One region of the Flavobacterium sp. GW823-FHT06G12 genome, then DNA from elsewhere that is predicted to be linked to it. Evidence: riboswitches for the same ligand, from Rfam matches in the RefSeq annotation. Region 1 holds a riboswitch; each other region holds the start of a gene.
The links. A riboswitch is a leader RNA that binds a small molecule or an ion and turns the genes downstream of it on or off. The one in region 1 is predicted to bind S-adenosylmethionine.
Positions count from the first base shown of each region.

Region 1 (7,248 bases):
TAGACAGCTTGCAGATCTTATTCCTCAAATTATTTGGACAGCAGATCCAGATGGTTTTGTCGATTACTACAACAGTCGCTGGTACGAATATACAGGTTTTGAAGAACATGAATTTGGAGATTCGAGCTGGATTTCAAAATTGCATCCCGATGATGTGTATTTGGTTTCTAAAAGATGGTACGAAAGTGTTCGTGCAGAATTTCCTTATCAGATAGAGTTTCGCTTAAGAAATGCAAATACAGGCGAATACCGCTGGTTTTTAAGTAAAGCGCTTCCTATTAGAGATAAAGAAGGGGTGCTTACTAATTGGTTTGGAACTTGTACCGATATTCATGAACAAAAGTCTACGACCGAAAAACTAGAAATTCTAGTAGCAGATCGTACAAAAGAATTACAGCGTTCTAATGAAGATTTACAGCAGTTTGCTCACGTTGCTTCGCACGATTTAAAAGAGCCTGTTCGAAAAATAAAGACTTTTTTGAGCCGCTTAGAAGAGCATATGGAAGAGCAGTTAGACGAATCTTCATCAAAATATATTGAACGAATTCATGTTGCAGCAGATCGTATGTTTAATATGATTGATGGTGTTCTTGCGTATTCTAAAATGAATGCCGATTCGCAAAAAACAACAATAGTCGATTTAAACGAAGTGATTAAAAACATAGAAAATGATCTTGAAATTGCGCTTCAGGAAGCAAATGGCAAAATTTATTTTGAAGAGCTTCCAGTTATAGAAGGAGCTTCGGTATTGCTATATCAGCTGTTTTATAATCTAATTAATAATTCTATTAAATTCGCCCAAGAAAACATTCCGCCTCAAATTAATATTACAGCAACAGAACAAATTGAAGCAGGTAATAAAGTGGCCATAATTACGGTAGAGGATAACGGAATTGGTTTTGACCTTGATCAAACAGGGCGCATTTTTGAAACTTTTACGCGATTAAATTCTAAGGATCGATACGAAGGCACAGGTCTAGGTTTGTCACTTTGCAAAAAAATAGCCGAACGTCATGGCGGAAGCATTACTGCAACAGGAATTTCTAATAAAGGAGCTATTTTTATTATTACCTTGCCGTTTGTACAAAAAGCAAAAGACATTTAATTATGGGAGAAAATATGATTTTATTAGCTGATGATGATAAGGACGATGCAGAAATGTTCTGTGAAGCATTGGCGGAGATAGATGAAAGTATTGTTTGCCATTGTTCTGAAAATGGAAGCGGAGTGCTAAAATTGTTGAAAGCTCAAGATAAAGTGCCAGTCGTAGTTTTCTTAGATTTAAATATGCCGATTATGAATGGCTGGGAATGTTTAAAACAATTAAAGGCAGAGGAACATTATAAAGACATTCCTGTAATAATGATTTCGACTTCGTCATATAAAAATGACATGGATGCCGCTGCCAATTTGGGTGCTGTCTGTTATTTTGTGAAACCCAATAATTTCAATGATCTAAAACAAGTGTTGGGATTAATTACTTCAAACCTCAAAAACGGACTGAAAGAAGGTCTTTCTAGCCTTGAAAAAAATAAATATTTGCACGTTTTTCTTCCAGAATAAATAATGTTTTTTCTCTTTTGAGAGTAAAACGTATGAATTTCTTTTATAAAAAATGCCGTTCCTAAATAATGTTTTTCCAATTTAATGCTTTGATTTTCATGTGTTTGAAATTTGTAAAAGTATTTTTTAAATAAAAAAATAAAAAAATCATCTTTTAAACTTGACTAATTAGATAGAATTAATATATATTTGTATCGCAGAAAAGTTATATAATGATACTTATCCAGAAAGACTGAGGGAATAGGCCCAATGAAGTCTTAGCAACCTGTTGCCGAATAAGGTGCTAAATCCTTCCGCCGTGTGCGGGTAGATAAGAAAGATTTCTTCAGTAAATCTGTTTAAGATCATCCATACTAAAAATTTTTATTACAATGAAAGCAGAATCAATATTATATGCCGGTTATGAACTTTTGAATTCAATTTTTGAAGAAAATAGCTTTGCTTTTTTCTGAATTCTAAAACAGTAATCTTTTCCAGATTTCTTTTATAAAATAACAATAGCGCTGATGGCTTTAGGCATTGGCACAAAATTCTTTTGTCTAATCTTAAAACACTAAAAATAAAATGAAAAAAATACTACTAGGTTTTGCTTTGTTTCTTGGAGCGCTTCAAACTCAAGCTCAGGAAAGCAATTTACAATTGAAAGGAACTGTTGTCGACACAGTGGCACAATATGTTTACCTGCAGAAGTTTCACAATAAAATGTTTACGACTATTGATTCTGCAAAAGTAAAAGACGGAAATTTTAGTTTTAAAACGAAAGTAAAAACGCCAGAATTATACGGTCTAAGCGTCAATACAGAAAGTTCGCCATTGTATATTTTTCTTGAAAAAGATCCGATAACAGTAAAACTAAGTCCGAAGAAGTATTATACGGCTTCTGTGGTTGAAGGTTCGGCTTCTCAAGATTTGTTTGAAACCTATAAAAAGACCAAAGATGTTGAAATTAGTAAATTCATTACAGAACATCCAAAATCTATTGTTTCGGCTTATGTATTATATAGAAACTGGTCGTATAGATTAACACCAGAGCAAATTACTCAAAATATTGCTTTACTAGATAAAAGCCTTCAGAATATCACTTACGTGAAAGAACTAAAAGAACTGGTTACCGTATTAGACGGATTGGCGGTTGGTAAAAAAGCCCCAGATTTTACTGCCAAAGATCCTGATGGAAAGCCAGTTCGCCTTTATGATAATTTAAAAGGCTACACTTTGGTTGATTTTTGGGCTTCGTGGTGCGGTCCATGCCGAAAAGAGAATCCAAATATTGTATCGGCTTACAAAGAATTTCATGATAAAGGATTCAATATTGTAGCAATTTCATTAGATAAAAAGAAAGAAAACTGGATTAAAGGAATTCAAGACGATAATTTGACATGGACACATGTTTCTGACTTGCTTTTCTGGAACAGTGCTGTTGCCAAATTATATGGTGTAAGAGCAATTCCGGGTAATTATTTAGTGGATTCAAAAGGAATAATCGTTGCCAAAAACCTGCACGGAGAAGAATTGCAGTCTACATTAAAAGCGCTTTTGGAGAATAAAATTTGATTCTAAAAAAAGCACAACAAAAAATACAATTAGTTAATTTAAAATGATAAGGATATGAATGCTATTGAGCCAACAACAAAACCAACAGAATCGGAGTGTCACTTCTCTAAGTTTAGAGAAAATACAGTAGGAATTGAGCATACTTTTGAATCGGTTTACGGAGAACAAAATCTAGTTTATGCAGACTGGGTTGCGAGTGGAAGATTATACACTCCGATCGAAGATATAATGCTCAATAAAATTGGTCCAATGATAGCCAATACGCATTCATTTTCTAGTCAGACAGGAAAAACGTCTACTTATGCATATCAGCACGCTAGAGAAATTATTAAAAAAGCGGTTAATGCCAGCGAATCAGATGTTTTAGTTACAACAGGAAGCGGAATGACGGCTGCTTTATCTAAACTGCAGCGTATTATCGGAGTGCGAAAAAACTACGAATTGGAAACAGATAAACCAGTTGTTTTTATCACGCATATGGAACATCATTCCAATCAGGTTCCGTGGTATGAAATTAATGCAGATGTTGTAATTCTTTCGCCAGATGAAAACAATCTGGTTGATCCAAAAGTTCTTTCAGATGAAATTAAAAAATATGCCGATCGAAGCTTAAAAATAGGTTCGTTTACGGCTTGTTCGAATGTTACCGGAATTATTACGCCCTATCACGAATTGGCCAAAATTATGCATCAAAATGGCGGACTTTGTTTTGTAGATTTTGCAGCTTCTGCACCATATGTCAAAATCAATATGCATCCAAAAGATCCAGAAGAACAATTGGATGCGATTTTCTTTTCGCCTCATAAATTTTTAGGCGGACCTGGAACTTGCGGTATTTTGGTTTTCAATGAAAAATTATACCAATCCGATTTTCCTGATAATCCAGGTGGAGGCAACGTAAAATGGACTAATCCTTTAGGGAAATATTGTTACAGCGATGTTATAGAAGTTAGAGAAGATGGTGGAACTCCAGGTTTTCTGCAAGTTATTAGAACTGCTTTGGCTTTAGAATTAAAAGAGCAGATGGGAGTGGAAAATATTAAAAATAGAGAAAAAGAATTGCTCGATCTCTGTTTTTCTAGACTACAAAAAATTCCCGGATTATCTATTCTAGGAGATTTAACAACAGAAAGAATTGGCTGTGTTTCTTTTGTAATCGAAGATATTCACTACAATTTGATTGTAAGGCTTTTAAATGATCGTTTCGGGATTCAGGTTCGCGGGGGCTGGTCTTGCGCCAGTACTTATGCGCATTATCTCTTCAATATCAATGAAAAGAAATCGGCTGAAATTACCAATGAATTATTGCAGCGAAATCAGACCAATAAACCAGGTTGGGTTCGTTTATCCTTGCATCCCATTACGACCAATGAAGAACTTTTTTATATCTGTGACGCAATTGAAAAAGTAGCGTTGAATTATAAAAAATGGAAAAAAGATTACGAATACAATTCGGTTTCAAACGAATTTGAAAATCCCAAAATAAAAGATAATATAGAAAAAGAGGTAAAAGATTGGTTTAAGTTAGATTAGTTAGTAGTAGTCCTAACAGGTTTTCAGAACCTGTTAGGTTTTACCCATAGAAAGATAGATTTTTCTATTTTGTAAAAAGACTTAGAAATAAACTAGTTTCTCAAATCGCTATGTTTTTGAACAACTGAAACGTATTTATAGATAAAACTATCTTTCTATGTGTTTAAAATTTATTTACTAATCGATTCGATAATTTTTTCTCTATGCGCCAATCCCCAATTGACTAAGGTTTCGGTAACAGGAAGCACCGATTTGCCATATTCGGTAATGGCATAAACGACAGTCGCTGGTTTGGTATTTTGTTCAGATCTGGTAATGAGTAAATTGGTCTCCAATTCTTTGAGTTCTTTGCTGAGCATTTTAGCCGAAATACCATCAATTTCACGTTGCATTTTTTTAAAATGAATCACCTGATGCGTTCTGTTGGTTAAAAACCTTAGAATCATCAATTTCCATTTACCGCCCAAAACATCAAGACTGTCACGCATTGCCATAAGTTCTTCAGAACAATTGGCTTCGCGAAGCACTCCATTATCGTTAATTTTTGCCATACTAGTATCTATTTGGTAACCGGTTACCTTGGGTTAACCCATAACAAAAATAAAGCATTACGGCGATACTTTTGTAAACTAAAATGATAAAAATGAAAGCAATTGTATTACAGGAAAACCGAGAATTTAAGCTGGAAACAGTAGCAATTCCACAACCTGAACCACATCAGATTCAGGTAAAAATTATGGCTTCAGGATTTAATCCGATTGATTATCAAATGACCGAAAACGGCTCGGAAAGAAAGCTAATACATTCGCCAATTTTAGGAAGAGAATTTTCGGGTATAATTACAGCAATTGGCGCTGAGGTTACGGAATTTAAAATTGGAGATGCTATTTTTTGCGGTTCTGGAAGTATGGGGTCAAATGGTACTTATGCAGAATATATTTGTGTTCCAGAAGGAATTGCAGTAAAGAAACCTCAGGATATTTCTTTTGAAGAGGCGGCAGGAATTCCATCAGCTGGACTTACGGCTTTGCAGTCTTTTAAGAGAATTAATGTTGCATTAACCGATTCGATACTGATTACAGGTGCGGCTGGAGGAGTAGGAAACGTTTTTATTAAACTGCTTATCGCTAAAGGTTTTACCAATTTTGTGGTAACAGCTGGAAACGAAGAAAGTATAAAATCTTTATTAAATCTTGGAGTCAGACCAGAACAAGTTATCAATTACAGAAAAGAAGCAATTTACGAAGCGGCTTTTGTTTTAAATGGAAATAAAAAATTTGATATAGCAGTAGATTTAGTTGGAAATAATGTTGCTGAAATAGCCGCAAAACTTTTAAAAATAAACGGAAAGTATATTGATGTTACGAACTTTTCTACTGCAGAATCGCGCGGTATACTTTTTTCGAAAGGAGCTACAATTCATAATATTTCAAACTATGCGTATGGAATTGAAAAGCAATACGATTACTATAAAAAAGGATTGTCAGAATTGAATTATTTAGTGGAGAATGAAATAATTACAGCTCCCCATATTGATGTAATAGGAGGATTGAGCAAAGAAACGGTAGATAAAGCGCTTAAGATTTTGAGAGAAAACAAAACCGGTGGCAGAAAATTAATAATGAAGATTAATTAGATGAAAACAATACCAAGAAGAATCGTAACTGGTTTACGAGACGGAAAATCGATTATAGAACAAGATGAAATTGTGACCAATGTATCGGAACATTTTCCGGGTTTGATTATTTCGGATATCTGGTCAACAGATTCGACACCAGCAAAATTTGAAGAAAAAGTTATTGAGAATACGGCTTTTCCAAACACACCCAAAAACGGAAGCTATTTTCGTTACGTCCAGATTCCACCCGATAAAGATTTAGGCATTATAGTCACAGAAGGACAACCGCATCCTTTGATGCATCAGACCGATACTTTAGATTATATTATCATAATTTCTGGTGAAATTTATCTAATTGTTGATGAAGAGGAAACTTTATTGAGAGCTGGAGATATCGTAATTCAGAGAGGAACCAATCACGCTTGGAGCAATCGCTCAGACTCTCCTTGTATTCAATTGGCAGTTTTGCTAGATGCTGCAAAAGCTGAAAAATAGAATTATACGCCGAAAACTATATTTTGATTTATTTGTAAAAAGCAATAATCTACTTGATTATTGCTTTTTTTTTGTCTTTGGATAGACTTAAAAAAGTTTCAAAATGGTTTCATCTTATAAAATGAAACCATTTTAAATTTTTGTATTTAAAGTATTGATTATTAATTATCTATATTTAATTCAAAAAAATAACTGCCTTAAAAAAAGCAAATTTCTAAGCCTGTACTACTTTAAAAACAGGTGAATTTGCAAGTTTATCTGAAATGTTTGCTAAATAATATTGATTACGAATTCCCAAAAAAAGCAAAATTAAATCAATATAATCGAATGAGTTATTGGCAATTTAGAGCTCCAAATATAAAACATTTGGTTCTAGTTTTATTGTGCTGCGGTTCTAACTTAAGTTTTGCACAGCAAGATACCGTTAGCCTCGCTTCTGCAAAAAAAATAAGGCTCGACGAAGCAATTTTATTAGGCATTAAAAA
Region 1 covers NZ_JBXAHE010000004.1:332,747-339,994, forward strand. Annotated here, with positions in the region: gene AC1Q5Z_RS17025 (PAS domain-containing sensor histidine kinase) at 1-1,105, shown strand, start outside; gene AC1Q5Z_RS17030 (response regulator) at 1,108-1,563, shown strand; SAM riboswitch class I at 1,780-1,880, shown strand; gene AC1Q5Z_RS17035 (redoxin domain-containing protein) at 2,128-3,117, shown strand; gene AC1Q5Z_RS17040 (aminotransferase class V-fold PLP-dependent enzyme) at 3,172-4,650, shown strand; gene AC1Q5Z_RS17045 (winged helix-turn-helix transcriptional regulator) at 4,821-5,201, opposite strand; gene AC1Q5Z_RS17050 (NADP-dependent oxidoreductase) at 5,294-6,286, shown strand; gene AC1Q5Z_RS17055 (cupin domain-containing protein) at 6,287-6,763, shown strand; gene AC1Q5Z_RS17060 (TolC family protein) at 7,091-7,248, shown strand, end outside.

Region 2 (7,248 bases), on a different contig from region 1:
GCCTCGGCAAAACGATCGGCAAGCGCTTTTACCATAATAGAATTGTAATCGTCTAAATTCTTTTCATATTCCGCAGCCCATTCGTCTACACCAAAACCTGTTGTTACACAAAAAGCTCCAATATAATCTTCTATTCCGCTTTCTTTTGGCAGAATAAAATCGGCTAAAGCGATGTTTGGAGCACCTTTTGTTTTTTGTGACTGCTGACGAAGCGTTAAGAATTTCTCTAAAACTTTTCCATTTTCATCACGCAATTCGATATCGTCGTCATTCACCTGATTCGCAGGGAAAATTCCGTAAATACCCTTTGCCTGAAGTTTTTTCTCAGCCAAAATTACTTTCAACATCGCCTGAGCATCTTTAAAAACAGATGTCGCTTCTTTACCCACAACCTCATCCGTTAAAATTGCTGGATATTTTCCGTACAATTCCCAAGTCTGGAAAAACGGCGTCCAGTCGATATACGGAACCAAAACATCTAGTTCTATTTCAATGGTTTGTGCACCGATTACTTTTGGTTTAGTCGGTGTATATTCAGACCAATCCAATGGCAATTTGTTTTTGCGGGCATCTTCAATCGTCAGGAAGTTTTTATCTCTTGAACGATTTAAGAACGTTTCTCTAAAAGAATCGTATTCTGCACGAATATCTGCCGCATATATTTTTCTATTATGATCTAACAGATTTCCTGCAACAGTAACGGCTCTCGAAGCATCGTTTACGTGAATTACAGTTTCTCTGTACTGAGGTGCAATTTTCACGGCGGTATGTGCACGCGAAGTAGTTGCTCCACCAATCATAATCGGGATTTTAATATCTTGTTTGTCTAATTCTTTGGCTAAATACACCATTTCGTCAAGCGAAGGCGTGATCAGTCCGCTTAATCCAATAATATCTACTTCATGTTCAATCGCCGCTGCAATGATTTTTTCTGGAGGCACCATAACACCAAGATCTACAATCTCATAATTGTTACAAGCTAAAACTACTGAAACGATGTTTTTACCAATATCGTGAACGTCACCTTTTACAGTCGCCATCAGGATTTTTCCGTTTCCTTGTTTGTCTCCAGCTTGTTTGCTTGCTTCAATGAAAGGCAATAAATAAGCCACGGCTTTTTTCATTACACGAGCCGACTTTACTACCTGAGGCAAGAACATTTTTCCACTTCCAAACAAATCTCCAACCACATTCATTCCCGCCATTAAGTTGATCTCAATAACTTCAATTGGTTTCGTTGCAGCCAAACGTGCTTCTTCAACATCTTCTTCAATAAAAGCATCGATTCCTTTTACTAACGAATGTGTAATACGTTCTTGAACCGTTCCAAAACGCCATTCTTGAACCGTTTTTTCATCGCTTTTTGCTTCACCTTTTACGCTGTCTGCAAAATCTAACAATCTTTCGGTTGCGTCGTCACGTCTATCCAGAATTACATCTTCAACGTATTCTAATAAATCTTTCGGAATATCATCGTAAATCGTAAGCATCTCCGGATTAACGATTCCCATCGTCATTCCGTTTTTAATTGCGTGATATAAAAACACCGAGTGCATCGCTTCACGAACCGTATCGTTTCCTCTAAAAGAGAACGAAACGTTACTCACACCACCGCTAATATGAGCGTGCGGAAGATTCTCGCGAACCCATTTCGTTCCTCTAAAGAAATCCAAAGCGTTCAATCTATGTTCTTCCATTCCCGTTGCAACTGGGAAAATATTTAAATCGAAAATAATATCCTGCGGAGGGAATCCTACTTTGTTTACCAAAATATCATAAGAACGCTGACAAATCTCCACTCTACGATCGTAATTATCGGCCTGACCTACTTCGTCAAATGCCATGACAATCGCCGCCGCTCCGTAACGTTTGATTAATTTGGCATGATGAATAAAGGCCTCTTCTCCTTCTTTTAACGAAATCGAGTTTACAACGCTTTTTCCTTGTACTACTTTTAGACCGGCTTCGATGATTTCCCATTTCGAACTGTCGATCATAATTGGCACTCTCGAAATGTCTGGTTCTGCTGCAATTAAATTCAAAAATTTAGTCATTGCAGTAACACCGTCAAGCATTCCTTCATCCATATTAATATCGATGATTTGTGCTCCACCTTCTACCTGCTGTCTTGCAATATCAAGCGCCTCGTCATATTTCTCTTCCTTGATTAATCTCAAGAATTTTCTTGAACCGGTTACGTTTGTACGCTCACCAACATTCACGAAAACACTTTCCGGCGTAATAATTAACGGTTCTAATCCTGATAATACAAGGTCTCTTCTTTTTTCTGTCATTTCTTCTTAAGTTACTAAGATCCTGAGATACTAAGGTTCTAAGTTTTTTTATTCTATTTTTTTCCTGCAAGGTTTTTAAAACCTTGTAGGTATATTCGTTTTCAATATTTTAATTAGGGCGTGTTTCGCCTCGGCGAACCGGGCTATCCGTTACAAGTCCTCGCTCTTCCTTCGTCAGGCTGTGGGCTTTTCACTTCTATCCCTCACGCAAACTCGGTTCATAAAAACGATTTATGATTTCCAAATTTATTTCCACTTCCATTTTCCTAAATATTCAGCCTTTACATCATCATATATATAGTATTTCGTCTTAGTAAAACCCGCTTTAACTAATGCAAGTGAATCAGGTTTTAATTCCTCTTCCAAAATAATATAGTTTCCCTTTTCGGGATTATTTAAATCATATTTTACTTTAAAAAACTTATTTACATGATTATCATCTTTACTATAAATCTCAGACAAGATTTTTTTATTTACATAAAAATAATATCTTAAATAGTCTCTTTTCCCTTTATGCTCAATTCTAGTTGCAAGTCCAATCGTTTCACCTTTAAACGTCTTATCGTATTTATTATATTCATCAGCATCTTTATGCGAAAGAAAAAACAATAAAAATACTATTGCAAAAAGTATAACTGGCCCTGTCAAATTTGTATTAATGTTAGTTCCTTTCATTCTTTTTACATCAATACTGGAGCAATCCTCGGCTTATAATCCTTCGCAACCTCAGCCATTAATCGAATATGATCTGGAGTTGTTCCGCAACAACCTCCAATGATATTAATTAAATTGTCCTCTAAATATTCTTTAATGAATGCTTGTGTTTGCTCTGGTGTTTCATCATATTGTCCGAAAGCATTTGGCAATCCTGCGTTTGGATGCGCCGAAACATTAAAGCTTGTGTTGTGTGCTAATGTTTTTAAATATGGTTTCAGCAAATCGGCTCCAAGGGCGCAATTGAATCCTACACTTAATAATGGAATATGCGAAACTGAAATCAAAAACGCTTCAACTGTCTGCCCAGAAAGCGTTCTTCCTGAAGCATCTGTAATCGTTCCTGAAACCATGATTGGAATATCAAGATTGCGTTCTTCTTTTACTTCTTCGATTGCAAAAAGTGCTGCTTTTGCATTTAATGTATCAAAGATTGTTTCTACCAAAAGTAAATCACAGCCACCATCCATTAAAGCTTCTGCTTGCTGTTTGTAAGCGATTCTTAAATCGTCAAATGTTACAGCTCTGTAACCTGGATCGTTTACGTCTGGTGACATACTTGCAGTACGGTTTGTTGGTCCTATTGAACCGGCTACGAAACGTGGTTTTTCTGGATTTTTTGCGGTAAACTCATCGGCTACTTGTCTTGCGATTTTTGCCGATTCGTAGTTTAACTCGTAAACCAAATCTTCCATGTGATAATCGGCCATACCAATTGTCGTTCCTGAGAAGGTATTGGTTTCTACAATGTCAGCACCAGCTTCATAATAAGCGGCATGAACATCGCGGATTGCTTGTGGTTGTGTTAGGGATAGTAAATCGTTGTTTCCTTTTAATGGATGCGGAAAATCTTTGAAACGCTCTCCTCTAAAATCTTCTTCAGAGAAATTATAGCGTTGCAACATTGTTCCCATTGCTCCATCAAGGATTAGGATATTTTTTTTTATTGCTTCTTGAATTGTAATTGCCATATTATTTTGCCGCTAAGGCGCTAAGGCACAAAGCTTTTTTAATTATAATTTTTGAAGGGTCTATTTAAACCCGACAGGTTTTGAAAACCTGTCGGGTTTAACCTTCTATATTTTTTTCACATTAATTCCAAAAGTGCACTATTGCCGGCTCATTAGCCCCGATTGAAGTGGAAATTATTTTGCTTTTTTCTTTAAAAAGCAAAATGATTGCAACGAAAAGCGGGAACTACTGCCTGCAAAAATGCGCCAATGATTCGCTCCTGATACAGAATCTGTTTCAGTAAATATTATATGTTATCGAGAAAAGTTTTGAGAAATACGAGTATGTATTTGTGTTATCTATCTTTAATACTGGAAAATGTCGTATAAAGTAGAATTTAGCACCTTCTTTATGATAAAGGGTTGCTAAGGTTTCATCGGGTCTATCCCTCCGCCTTTCGTGATAACGAACAATAATTTTAAGAACAGTGCAAAGGTATGAAATAGGGTTTCGATTTGCAAATGTTTTTTTTCTAGGTTCTGAGGTTCTAAGGGACTAAGGTGCTAAGGTTTTTATTTCTTCTTGCTTGCTTTGGCCAAAGGATTAAAATCTAAACAAAGTTGAAGCCAATACTCCATATCCTGATTTCTTGTCCAGCCAATTTCGGTAATAAAAACATGGTTTTTCATTGGCTTTTCTGTATTAGGCATTGGCAATACATCATCTCTTTCTATGGCCTTTAAATAAGCCGAATCATCTATTCTGCATAGCAAAAGATTTTCTCCAACTTTTTTATCTAAACGAGTTCCACAGCATAATTTGTTATCTACCATGAAAACAATACCACCAAACATTTTCTTTTCAAAAAAGTCTGCTTCTTTATATTGGAGAAACGTTCTAATTCTCTTTGCATTATCTTCGTCGAAAGCCATATATTTATATTCTAAGATTCTGAGTTACTAAGATACTGAGTTTAAAATTCTGTTCAATAAAAAAGCTCAAACTAAAAGTTTGAGCTTTGTATATAAAAACCTTAGCACCTTAGTCCCTTAGAACCTCAGCACCTCAGATTAAACAATCGCCTTCACAACTGCTTTTGGAGCTTCTTTACGAGTTCCGTCGAAACCGTCTACACCAGAAACTGTTGTATATTTCAATACATATTTTTTACCTGGGTTGATGATTCCGTATGCAGCCTGGCACATTAAGGTTGCTTCGTGGAAACCGCAAAGGATTAACTTTAATTTTCCTGGGTATGTGTTTACGTCTCCAATGGCAAAGATTCCCGGAATGTTAGTTTGGTAATCTAATGCATTGTTTACTTTGATGGCATTTTTCTCGATTTCTAATCCCCAGTCACCGATTGGACCTAATTTTGGTGTTAATCCGAAAAGTGGAATGAAATAATCGCATTCGATTTTTCGGTGTGCTCCGTTTTCTTCGATATCTAATGATTCAACATGCTCAGCACCGTTGATTCCGATAACTTCTGCTGGAGTGATTAATTTGATTTTTCCAGCTGATTTTAATTCCTGCACTTTTTCTACTGAATCAAGAGCTCCTCTAAATTCGTTTCTTCTGTGGATTAAAGTTACTTCTGAAGCTACATTTGCCAAGAAAATTGACCAGTCTAATGCTGAATCTCCTCCTCCTGCAATTACAACTCTTTTGTCTCTGAATTTCTCAGGATTCTTGATGAAGTATTTCACTCCTTTATCTTCATAAAACTCGATATCTTCGATAAGTGGTTTACGAGGCTCGAAACTTCCTAATCCTCCAGCGATTGCGATAACCGGTGCGTGGAATTTAGTTCCTTTGTTTGATGTTACAATGAAAGTTCCGTCTTCTTGCTTTTCAACTGTTTCAGCACGTTCTCCTAAAGTAAATCCTGGCTCAAATTGTTTGATTTGTTCCATTAATCCGTCAACTAAGTCTCCGGCTAATACTTCTGGGAATCCAGGAATATCATAAATTGGTTTTTTTGGATATAACTCTGATAGCTGTCCTCCTGGTTGTGGAAGAGCATCTAAAATGTGGCATTTTAATTTTAACAATCCTGCCTCAAATACGGCAAATAAACCTGTTGGGCCTGCTCCAATTATAAGTATATCTGTTTTAATCATTATGTTGTTGTTTATAATCATTCTTAATAACGCAAAGAAACGAATAAATCCTTGTACTTTCAATGATTTTTATCATTAATTTCTTTCCGAAACCTTTTTTACTCTTTATTTTTTAATCTCATCGTTCATCGGGTTAAAACCCGACACTACAATATGAAACGTTCCTCTGGAACTTTTACGATTCTTTATTTTTTAATGAAGAGGTAATCTCATTCATTCTTTTAACCTTTTCTTCAAAATTACCTTTTAGGGTCTTTCGATATTCATTCAGATTCTCAACCATTTGATTGATATCTTCAGGAATTACTTCTTCAAAAAACTCGCGCAATCTCTTTGCTGTTGTTGGCGATTTTCCATTTGTTGAAATGGCGATTTTTACGTTTCCTTTCGTGACGATTCCGCCCAAATAATAATCACATAAATCTGGCGTATCGGCAATGTTGCAAATCAAATAACGCTTTCTGGCTAAATCGTAAACCCTTTTATTTACTTTCAAATCGTCTGTGCAGGCAATTACCATGTGACGCTTTTTGAGCATTTTCTTTTTGAACTTTTTTTCCGTCAATTTAATTGAAGGATGTTTTTCTGCTAAAACCTTAATTTCTAAATGAAAATCAGGTGCAACTACCTCAACATTAGCATTCGGACTTGATTTTAGCAAGAAAGAAAGCTTTTCCAGACCTACATTTCCTCCACCTACAATCAAGACATTTAAATTGTGAAGCTTTAGAAATATTGGATATAATTCGTTTTGTTCCATTTTAATCTTTTTTCATCTAAACAAAATTAGATGATTTACCAACGAATTGTTCCTAACGGAACATATAATTCTAATGAATGATTTCTTTTGATAGAAATTCTTCGTAAAATCCTTTTAGTTTATTGCTTTCTCTGACAACTTCCCCTAGAACAATAATCGCTGGAGAACCTAATTCTTTTTGTTTTACAACTTCTAAAATTGAATCTACTGTTCCAACTCCAACTTTTTCTTCTGCCGTTGTTCCGTTTTGGATGATTGCAACTGGTAAATTTCCTTTATCTTCTTTTTGAAACAAATCGATTATTTGAGGCAATTTGTGCATTCCCATCAAAATCACGACTGTTGCAGAAGATTGTGCAGCCAAAGCTACATCTGACGATAATTTTCTATCAGAAGTCGTTCCTGT
Region 2 covers NZ_JBXAHE010000002.1:1,188,866-1,196,113, reverse strand. Annotated here, with positions in the region: gene metH (methionine synthase) at 1-2,294, opposite strand, end outside; gene AC1Q5Z_RS12090 (hypothetical protein) at 2,541-2,969, opposite strand; gene AC1Q5Z_RS12085 (homocysteine S-methyltransferase family protein) at 2,975-3,979, opposite strand; SAM riboswitch class I at 4,312-4,428, opposite strand; gene AC1Q5Z_RS12080 (RNA methyltransferase) at 4,532-4,891, opposite strand; gene AC1Q5Z_RS12075 (NAD(P)/FAD-dependent oxidoreductase) at 5,030-6,082, opposite strand; gene AC1Q5Z_RS12070 (precorrin-2 dehydrogenase/sirohydrochlorin ferrochelatase family protein) at 6,258-6,842, opposite strand; gene cobA (uroporphyrinogen-III C-methyltransferase) at 6,913-7,248, opposite strand, start outside.
Region 2: it holds a riboswitch for S-adenosylmethionine, as region 1 does, so the genes downstream of both, AC1Q5Z_RS12085 (homocysteine S-methyltransferase family protein) here and AC1Q5Z_RS17035 (redoxin domain-containing protein) in region 1, are expected to answer to the same signal.

Region 3 (7,248 bases), on a different contig from region 1:
AGAACAGCGTCTTGCAGCGCTTGAAGGCGGAATTGGAGCTGTTGTTACGGCTTCTGGAGCATCGGCAATTTCTACAACTTTATTGACTTTGCTAAAAGCAGGAGATCATATCGTAGCGTCAAATAGTTTATACGGAGGAACTTATAATCTTCTAAAAGTTACCTTGCCAAGATTAGGAATTACTACCACATTTGTAGATCCTTCAAAACCAGAAAATTTCACCAAAGCAGCAAAAGAAAACACAAGAGCTTTTTTTGTTGAGTCTCTAGGAAATCCAAAATTAGATGTATTAGACTTAAAAGCAATTTCGGCAGAAGCCAAAGCATTCAAAGTACCATTTATAGTAGACAATACAGTTGCGACACCTTATTTATTAAACCCAATTAAATATGGTGCCGATATTGTAATTCACTCCTTAACTAAATATATCGCAGGAAACGGAACTTCATTAGGAGGCGTTATCGTTGATGCTGGAAACTTTGATTGGGCAAACGGAAAATTCCCGGAATTTACCGAGCCATCTGCAGGATACCACGGATTAGTATATCATGAAGCCTTAGGAAATGCGGCTTTTATAGCAAAAGCTCGAATAGAAGGTCTGCGTGATTTTGGTTCTGCTTTGAGTCCATTTAATGCTTTTCAGATTATTCAGGGACTAGAAACACTTCCAATTCGAATCAAGAAACACAGTGAAAATGCTTTGGCTCTAGCTGAATGGTTAGAAAAACAAGATGAGGTAGTCTGGGTAAATTATCCAGGTTTAAAATCAAATAAATATTTTGATCTGGCTAAAGAATATTTGCCAGAAGGTCAAAGCGGCATTATCACTTTTGGATTAAAAGGAGGTTTTGATGCAGCTAAGAAAGTGGTAGACGATACAAAATTGTTCTCTTTGCTGGCCAATATTGGTGACACAAAATCACTGATTATTCACCCAGCAAGTACAACACACCAGCAATTGACAGAAGCAGAACAAATAGAAACTGGAGTTTCTAAAGATTTGATTCGTCTGTCTGTGGGAATTGAAGATATTGAAGATTTAATTGCTGATCTTCAGACTGTTTTTGAGAACGTTTCGCTTTCTCAATTCAGCATCAATAAAAATTAGGTTTTTTTGTTTTTTGTTTGAAAAATTGCCTTTAGCGAGTGGTTTTGCTAAAGGTAATTTTTTATGAAAAACACCATTATAAAATTTAAACCATATAGGGAATATAAGTGCATTTTGTAGAGACGCACTGCAGTGCGTCTACCTTGATAAACGTTTGGATATTAAATGAACTTACATCACTTATATGGTTTTAAAAAATTAAAATGTTAGAAATTATGTCAAAGCTTAAAATAAACATTATCCTTTTCGGAATTGGAAATATCGGAAGTACTTTGATTAATCAAATTATTGAAAGTCAAGAGTTTTTTCTGGAAAGTAAAAACGTCGATTTTCATTTTCCAATAATAACCAATTCGACGGTTGCCTTTTTTGAGAAAGAAGGTGTTGGTTATGCTTGGGAAACCAATTTTAGACAATTGGCTGTTCCTTTTAAAGTAGAAGATATTGTCGAATTTGCACAAGAAAATGAATTCGAAAACTTGATTGCTGTAGACGCAACAGCCAGCGATGAATTGGTGAAGCATTACAATACGTTAATTAAAAACGGATTCAATATTGTAGCAGTAAACAAAAAAGCCAATACGCTTCCGATTGACTTATATAAAGAACTAAGAGCAGATCTTAAAAAGTATGACAAGGAGTTTTTGTACGAAACGTCGGTTGAAACTGGAATTCCTGTTTTGCAGACCTTAAGAGATCTATATTATTCTGGAGAAAAAATCACTACGATTCGAGGGGTTTTCTCTGATAATTTGAGTTATGTCTTTAATCGATTTTCATCAGAAGATGTTTCGTTTTCGTCTGTTTTGAAAGATGCGAGCCTTTTAGGTTTAATGAAATCTAATTTTAAAGAAGATCTGTCTGGAAACGATTCTGCAAGAAAGCTTCTGATATTGGCCAGAGAAATAGGAAAAGATTTTGAGTTTTCAGACATTACAATCAAGCCCTTTATAACCGAAGAGCATTTGGAGAAAAATGGAGTGCTAAACAAAGATGCTGTCGATAAATCTTTTAAAATCGCCAAAATTACTCAAGCAGAAAATCATGTATTGAGATATGTAGGAGAGTTTGATGTAGAAAAAGGCACTTTAGAAGTCAAATTAATTTCGGAACCAATAAATTCTCCAATAGGACAATTAAAAGGTTCTGATACCATTTTTGAAATTTTCACTAAATCTTATGCAGATATTCCAATCGTAATTCAGAGCGCTCCACCTTGCAAACAAGCAATTTCTAGAGGAATTATAACCGATATTCTGAAAATTGCGGAGCGAATTAGGAGTAAAGAAGCCGTTTGGCTGTAATTTTTTAGTTAAAAAAAATATAAAAGAGAAAAAAGTTCTTTGATAAATTGATTTGTCAAATGGAATTATGAAGGAAAATTGGCTTGTTTTGTAAGTTTTTTACTTGTGTTATTTCGTTTTCGTTTTTGTAAGATGTTTTTTAACGTTAAAAAACACATTTTCAACGGATTTTGTAATTAAATTCTTGAATTTTATTTGTGTAATAAGAAAAATATTTGCATATTTGTTATACCCAAAAACTACTAGAAATCAAATGAACTTAAAAGTCAACAAAATGTTTTGTGCCATTTCGGTTAAGACCGAGGCGGGGGTGTCTATTGCTAAAAAATTGTAAGAATACAATAATAATATAGTAAAAGCCTCCTAAGAAATATTTTAGGAGGCTTTTTAATTTACAACAAATGCAGAATTTAAATAAAATACAATATAAATCACAGATGAATAAATCCTTACAGATGAACACTAAGATGTTTGCTGTCGCGCTTATTTGCGTGAACGTCTGTTGATACTAAAAGTATAAATGAGTTTAAAAACTTAAACCCTTTTGGTATCTAAAAATCCAAAAGGGTTTTTTTATTCTAGAAAATGACTTAACAAAAAGATAAACGAGAAATAAAGATTATAAAACACAACTTAACTAAAACTTAATATCATGAGCAAATTGAACTACTTCGCAGAAAAAATTTCTAAATTGAAAAACAGAAGGACAAAAAATAGTAATCCGCCGCCAACAAATGAATTGGCTCATCCAAGATTCGGAATCACAGAGGAAGATAAAAGCGCTGAGAAAAAAGTGCCAAATTCTTTATTGTTTTTGATGTATTCAAAAGAAAATGAAACGCTTTTTATCTAAACGGAAAAGCATCATAAATTTAGGGTAAAACCTGCTTAATTTTACTGGGCATTTTTGTTCGGTAAATTTTTGCGTATAATAGTTTTTGCTAAAATAAGTCTCAGAAATTTAACAAACACTTTTAGATAAAATTTGTTTGTTTGAGAAATTAGTAGTTAATTTGCACCGTTAAGTTCAAACACGTATTGAAATGTTATAAAGAAAGGACGAGGGATTAGACCCGATGAAGCCTTAGCAACCCTTCGGTAAAACGAAGAAGGTGCTACATTCTACCACGCCAAACGTGGAAAGATAACAACAAGATTTTTTCTAGTTAAACCTAGTTTTTCTTTCTAATATTTCCATATACAAATCAATAATACAACAGATTTGAAATTGGAAAATATACCAAATCCCATTATAATTCAAGATTTCATCACAGAAAGTGGTGCAACTTATCATTCTATACCATTAAGTTTTACGCTGGCAGGACAACCTTTGCACAGCGCGCCTATTGTTTTGGTTAACCATGCTTTAACTGGAAATTCGCAAGTTACTGGCGAAAACGGCTGGTGGAATGACTTGATTGGTGAAGGCAAAACCATTGATACTGCTGTTTATACCATTTTGGCTTTCGATATTCCAGGAAACGGAAGCAATTCCTTTTTAATTGACAACTATTTAGATTTTACAGCCAGAGACATTGCAAGAATCTTTATCGAGGGCGTAAAAACGTTAAATATCGAAAAGCTTTTTGCAGTTATCGGAGGTTCTGTTGGTGGCGGAATTGCTTGGGAAATTTTAGCATTAGCACCAAATATTACAGAAAATCTTATTCCGATTGCGAGTGACTGGAAATCGACTGATTGGCTTATTGCCAATTGCTTTTTACAAGAGCAAATTCTAAACAATTCTTCAAAACCAATCGAAGATGCCAGAATTCACGCAATGCTGTGCTACCGTTCGCCAGAATCATTCAAAGAAAAATTTCAGCGCACGATTAATCAAGACCTTTTGATTTTTAATATCGAAAGCTGGCTGGCGCATCACGGAAAAAAATTGCAGAAAAGATTTCAATTGTCTTCTTATAAATTAATGAATCAGTTGCTTAAAACAATTGATATTACTAGAAATAGTGAAAGTTTTGAAAACTTAATGTCTAAAACAAAAGCTTCAATTCACATTGTCGGAATCAATTCAGATTTGTTTTTTACAGCAAAAGAAAATGTAGAAACCTACGAAGAATTGAAGAAGTTTAAAGACAATGTTTTCTATAGCGAAATTGATTCGGTTCACGGACATGACGCTTTTTTAATCGAGTACAAACAATTAGATCATTTACTTGCCGACATTTTTAAGGCAGAAACAATAAAGAAATAAAATGAAAGTATTAAAATTTGGAGGTAAATCGTTAGCAAACGGAGAAGGACTTAACAAAGTTGTTTCAATCATTTCTGATAAAGTAAATCAAGGTGAAAAAATTGCCGTTGTAGTTTCTGCACGAGGAAATGCTACTGACGAATTAGAATTTATCTTAAGCATTGCTGCTAAAAACGGCAGTTACAAAGAATTATTAGAGAATTTTAAAAAATATCAAATATCAGATTACCCACAAGTTGATTTGTCTGAAGAATTTAGCGTTTTAGACAAGCTTTTTGAAGGTGTAAGCTTAATTGGAGATTACAGCAAAAAAATCAAAGATCAGATTTTGTCAAAAGGAGAATTGCTTTCAGCTAAATTATTGACAGCAATTTTACAGGAAAAAGGAATTCCTGCCAATTTTGTAGATACAAGAGATTTGCTGAAAACCGATTCTAAATTTGGTGATGCACAGCCTTTAGAGCAGCTTTCAAAGAAAAACGTAGTAAATTATTTTAAAGAACATAACGGCGAAACGGTTAATATAGTTACAGGCTTCATTGGCTCAAACAACAACAACGACACAACTACTTTAGGTAGAAATGGCAGTAACTATACCGCTTCGTTAATTGCAAATTATTTAAATGCAGAAGAATTACAGAACTTCACGCACGTAGATGGAATCTATACGGCAAATCCAGATTTAGTTGCCGATGCTAAGAAAATTGAATATTTATCGTTTAATGAAGCAAATGAGCTGGCAAATTTTGGAGCTACAATTTTGCATGCAAAAACGATTATTCCGTTATTAGAAAAAAACATTCCGTTACGAATTTTAAATACTTTCAACCACGAAAATCGCGGAACTTTAATTACATCAGATTCTTCTAAAGAAGGAATTAAAACACTTTCTGTTTTAGAAAATGTTTCTCTTGTAAATCTTGAAGGACGCGGACTGCTTGGAAAAGCTGGAGTAGATGCCAGAATTTTTAAAGTAATGGGTGATCACAATATCAGTGTGAGTATCATTTCGCAAGGTTCTTCAGAAAGAGGAATTGGACTTGTGGTAGCAACAGAAAAAGCTACTCTTGCGATGGTTGAATTAGAAAAAGAGTTTGAAAATGACTTTTATTCTAAAGATGTAAATCAAATCACAGTTACAGATAATGTATCTGTAATTTCGATTATTGGTCAGGATTTGAGTACTTTTCACAAACCATATACGGCTTTAATCAAAAATAAAATTGTTCCGATTTTGTTCAACAACACGGTAACGGGTAAAAACGTGAGTTTGGTTGTTAAAAAAGAGGAATTAAATAAAGCGCTTAACGTAATTCACGGAGAGATTTTTGGAGTTTCGAAGAAAATCAATATTGCGATTTTTGGTCACGGATTAGTTGGTGGAACTTTAATCAATCAGATTTTAGAATCGGCTGCAGCAATCGAAAAACGTAAAGACATTAAGCTGAATGTTTTCGCTATAGCGAATTCTAAAAAATTGCTTTTAAACAAATACGGTGTTAACAGTAATTGGAAGAATGAAATTGCAACTAAAGGTGAGGCTTATACAATCAAAGATATTATTGCTTACGCGAATGAACATCACTTAGAAAACTTAATTGCGATTGATAACACCGCAAGTGCGACTTTCGTTGAGAATTATATTCCACTTGTAGAAAGCAGTTTCGATTTGATTTCTTCAAATAAAGTGGCTAATACTTTGAGTTATGGTTTCTACAAGGAATTGAGAAAAGCTTTGGCAGAAAACCAAAAGAACTATTTATACGAAACCAATGTTGGTGCGGGATTACCATTAATTGATACCATTAAATTATTGCACCTTTCAGGAGAAAATATCACAAAAATTAAAGGAGTTTTCTCTGGAACATTGAGTTATTTATTCAATAATTTCTCTGCGAAAGATGCTCCATTTAGCGAAATTTTGCAGGAAGCAATTGATAACGGATATACAGAACCAGATCCGCGCGAAGATTTATGCGGAAATGACGTTGGTAGAAAATTATTAATTTTAGCTAGAGAATTAGACTTGCAAAACGAGTTTGAAGAAATTTCAATTCAAAACTTAATTCCAGAGCACTTACGTGAAGGAAGCGCTGCCGATTTCTTGACGAAATTAAAAGAATTCGATCCAATTTATGCTAAAATAAAAGCAGAACAACAGCCAAACCATGTTTTAAGATACATTGGTGAATTGTCTGGAGATTTGCAGAATGACAAAGGGAATCTAGAAGTTAAATTAGTTTCAGTGCCAAAAGATACTGCATTAGGCGGATTAAAAGGTTCAGATTCTTTCTTCGAAATCTATACAGAGTCTTATGGAGATCGTCCAATCGTTATTCAAGGAGCTGGTGCAGGTTCTGCGGTAACAGCAAGGGGAGTTTTCGGAGATATTTTGAGATTATCTGATAAAGGGTAAACGGATTTTAAACTAGAAAAAGCTAGCTATTGAAAATTGAAGAATTTTTTAAAAGAGGAGGCTGTATCAGCTTATTTACATTTCCATTTTTAATAGTTGGTTTGGGAGTTTTGGCATATACATTATATTGTTTTGCTAGGAATGAGCAGGCAAAAAAATGGACTAAAATTTTGGCTCATATTGAGCAAACAGATTTTGATGTTCACTC
Region 3 covers NZ_JBXAHE010000002.1:1,169,724-1,176,971, forward strand. Annotated here, with positions in the region: gene AC1Q5Z_RS11980 (O-acetylhomoserine aminocarboxypropyltransferase/cysteine synthase family protein) at 1-1,108, shown strand, start outside; gene AC1Q5Z_RS11985 (homoserine dehydrogenase family protein) at 1,324-2,412, shown strand; gene AC1Q5Z_RS11990 (hypothetical protein) at 3,065-3,265, shown strand; SAM riboswitch class I at 3,456-3,563, shown strand; gene AC1Q5Z_RS11995 (alpha/beta fold hydrolase) at 3,641-4,624, shown strand; gene thrA (bifunctional aspartate kinase/homoserine dehydrogenase I) at 4,626-7,040, shown strand; gene AC1Q5Z_RS12005 (DUF3592 domain-containing protein) at 7,070-7,248, shown strand, end outside.
Region 3: it holds a riboswitch for S-adenosylmethionine, as region 1 does, so the genes downstream of both, AC1Q5Z_RS11995 (alpha/beta fold hydrolase) here and AC1Q5Z_RS17035 (redoxin domain-containing protein) in region 1, are expected to answer to the same signal.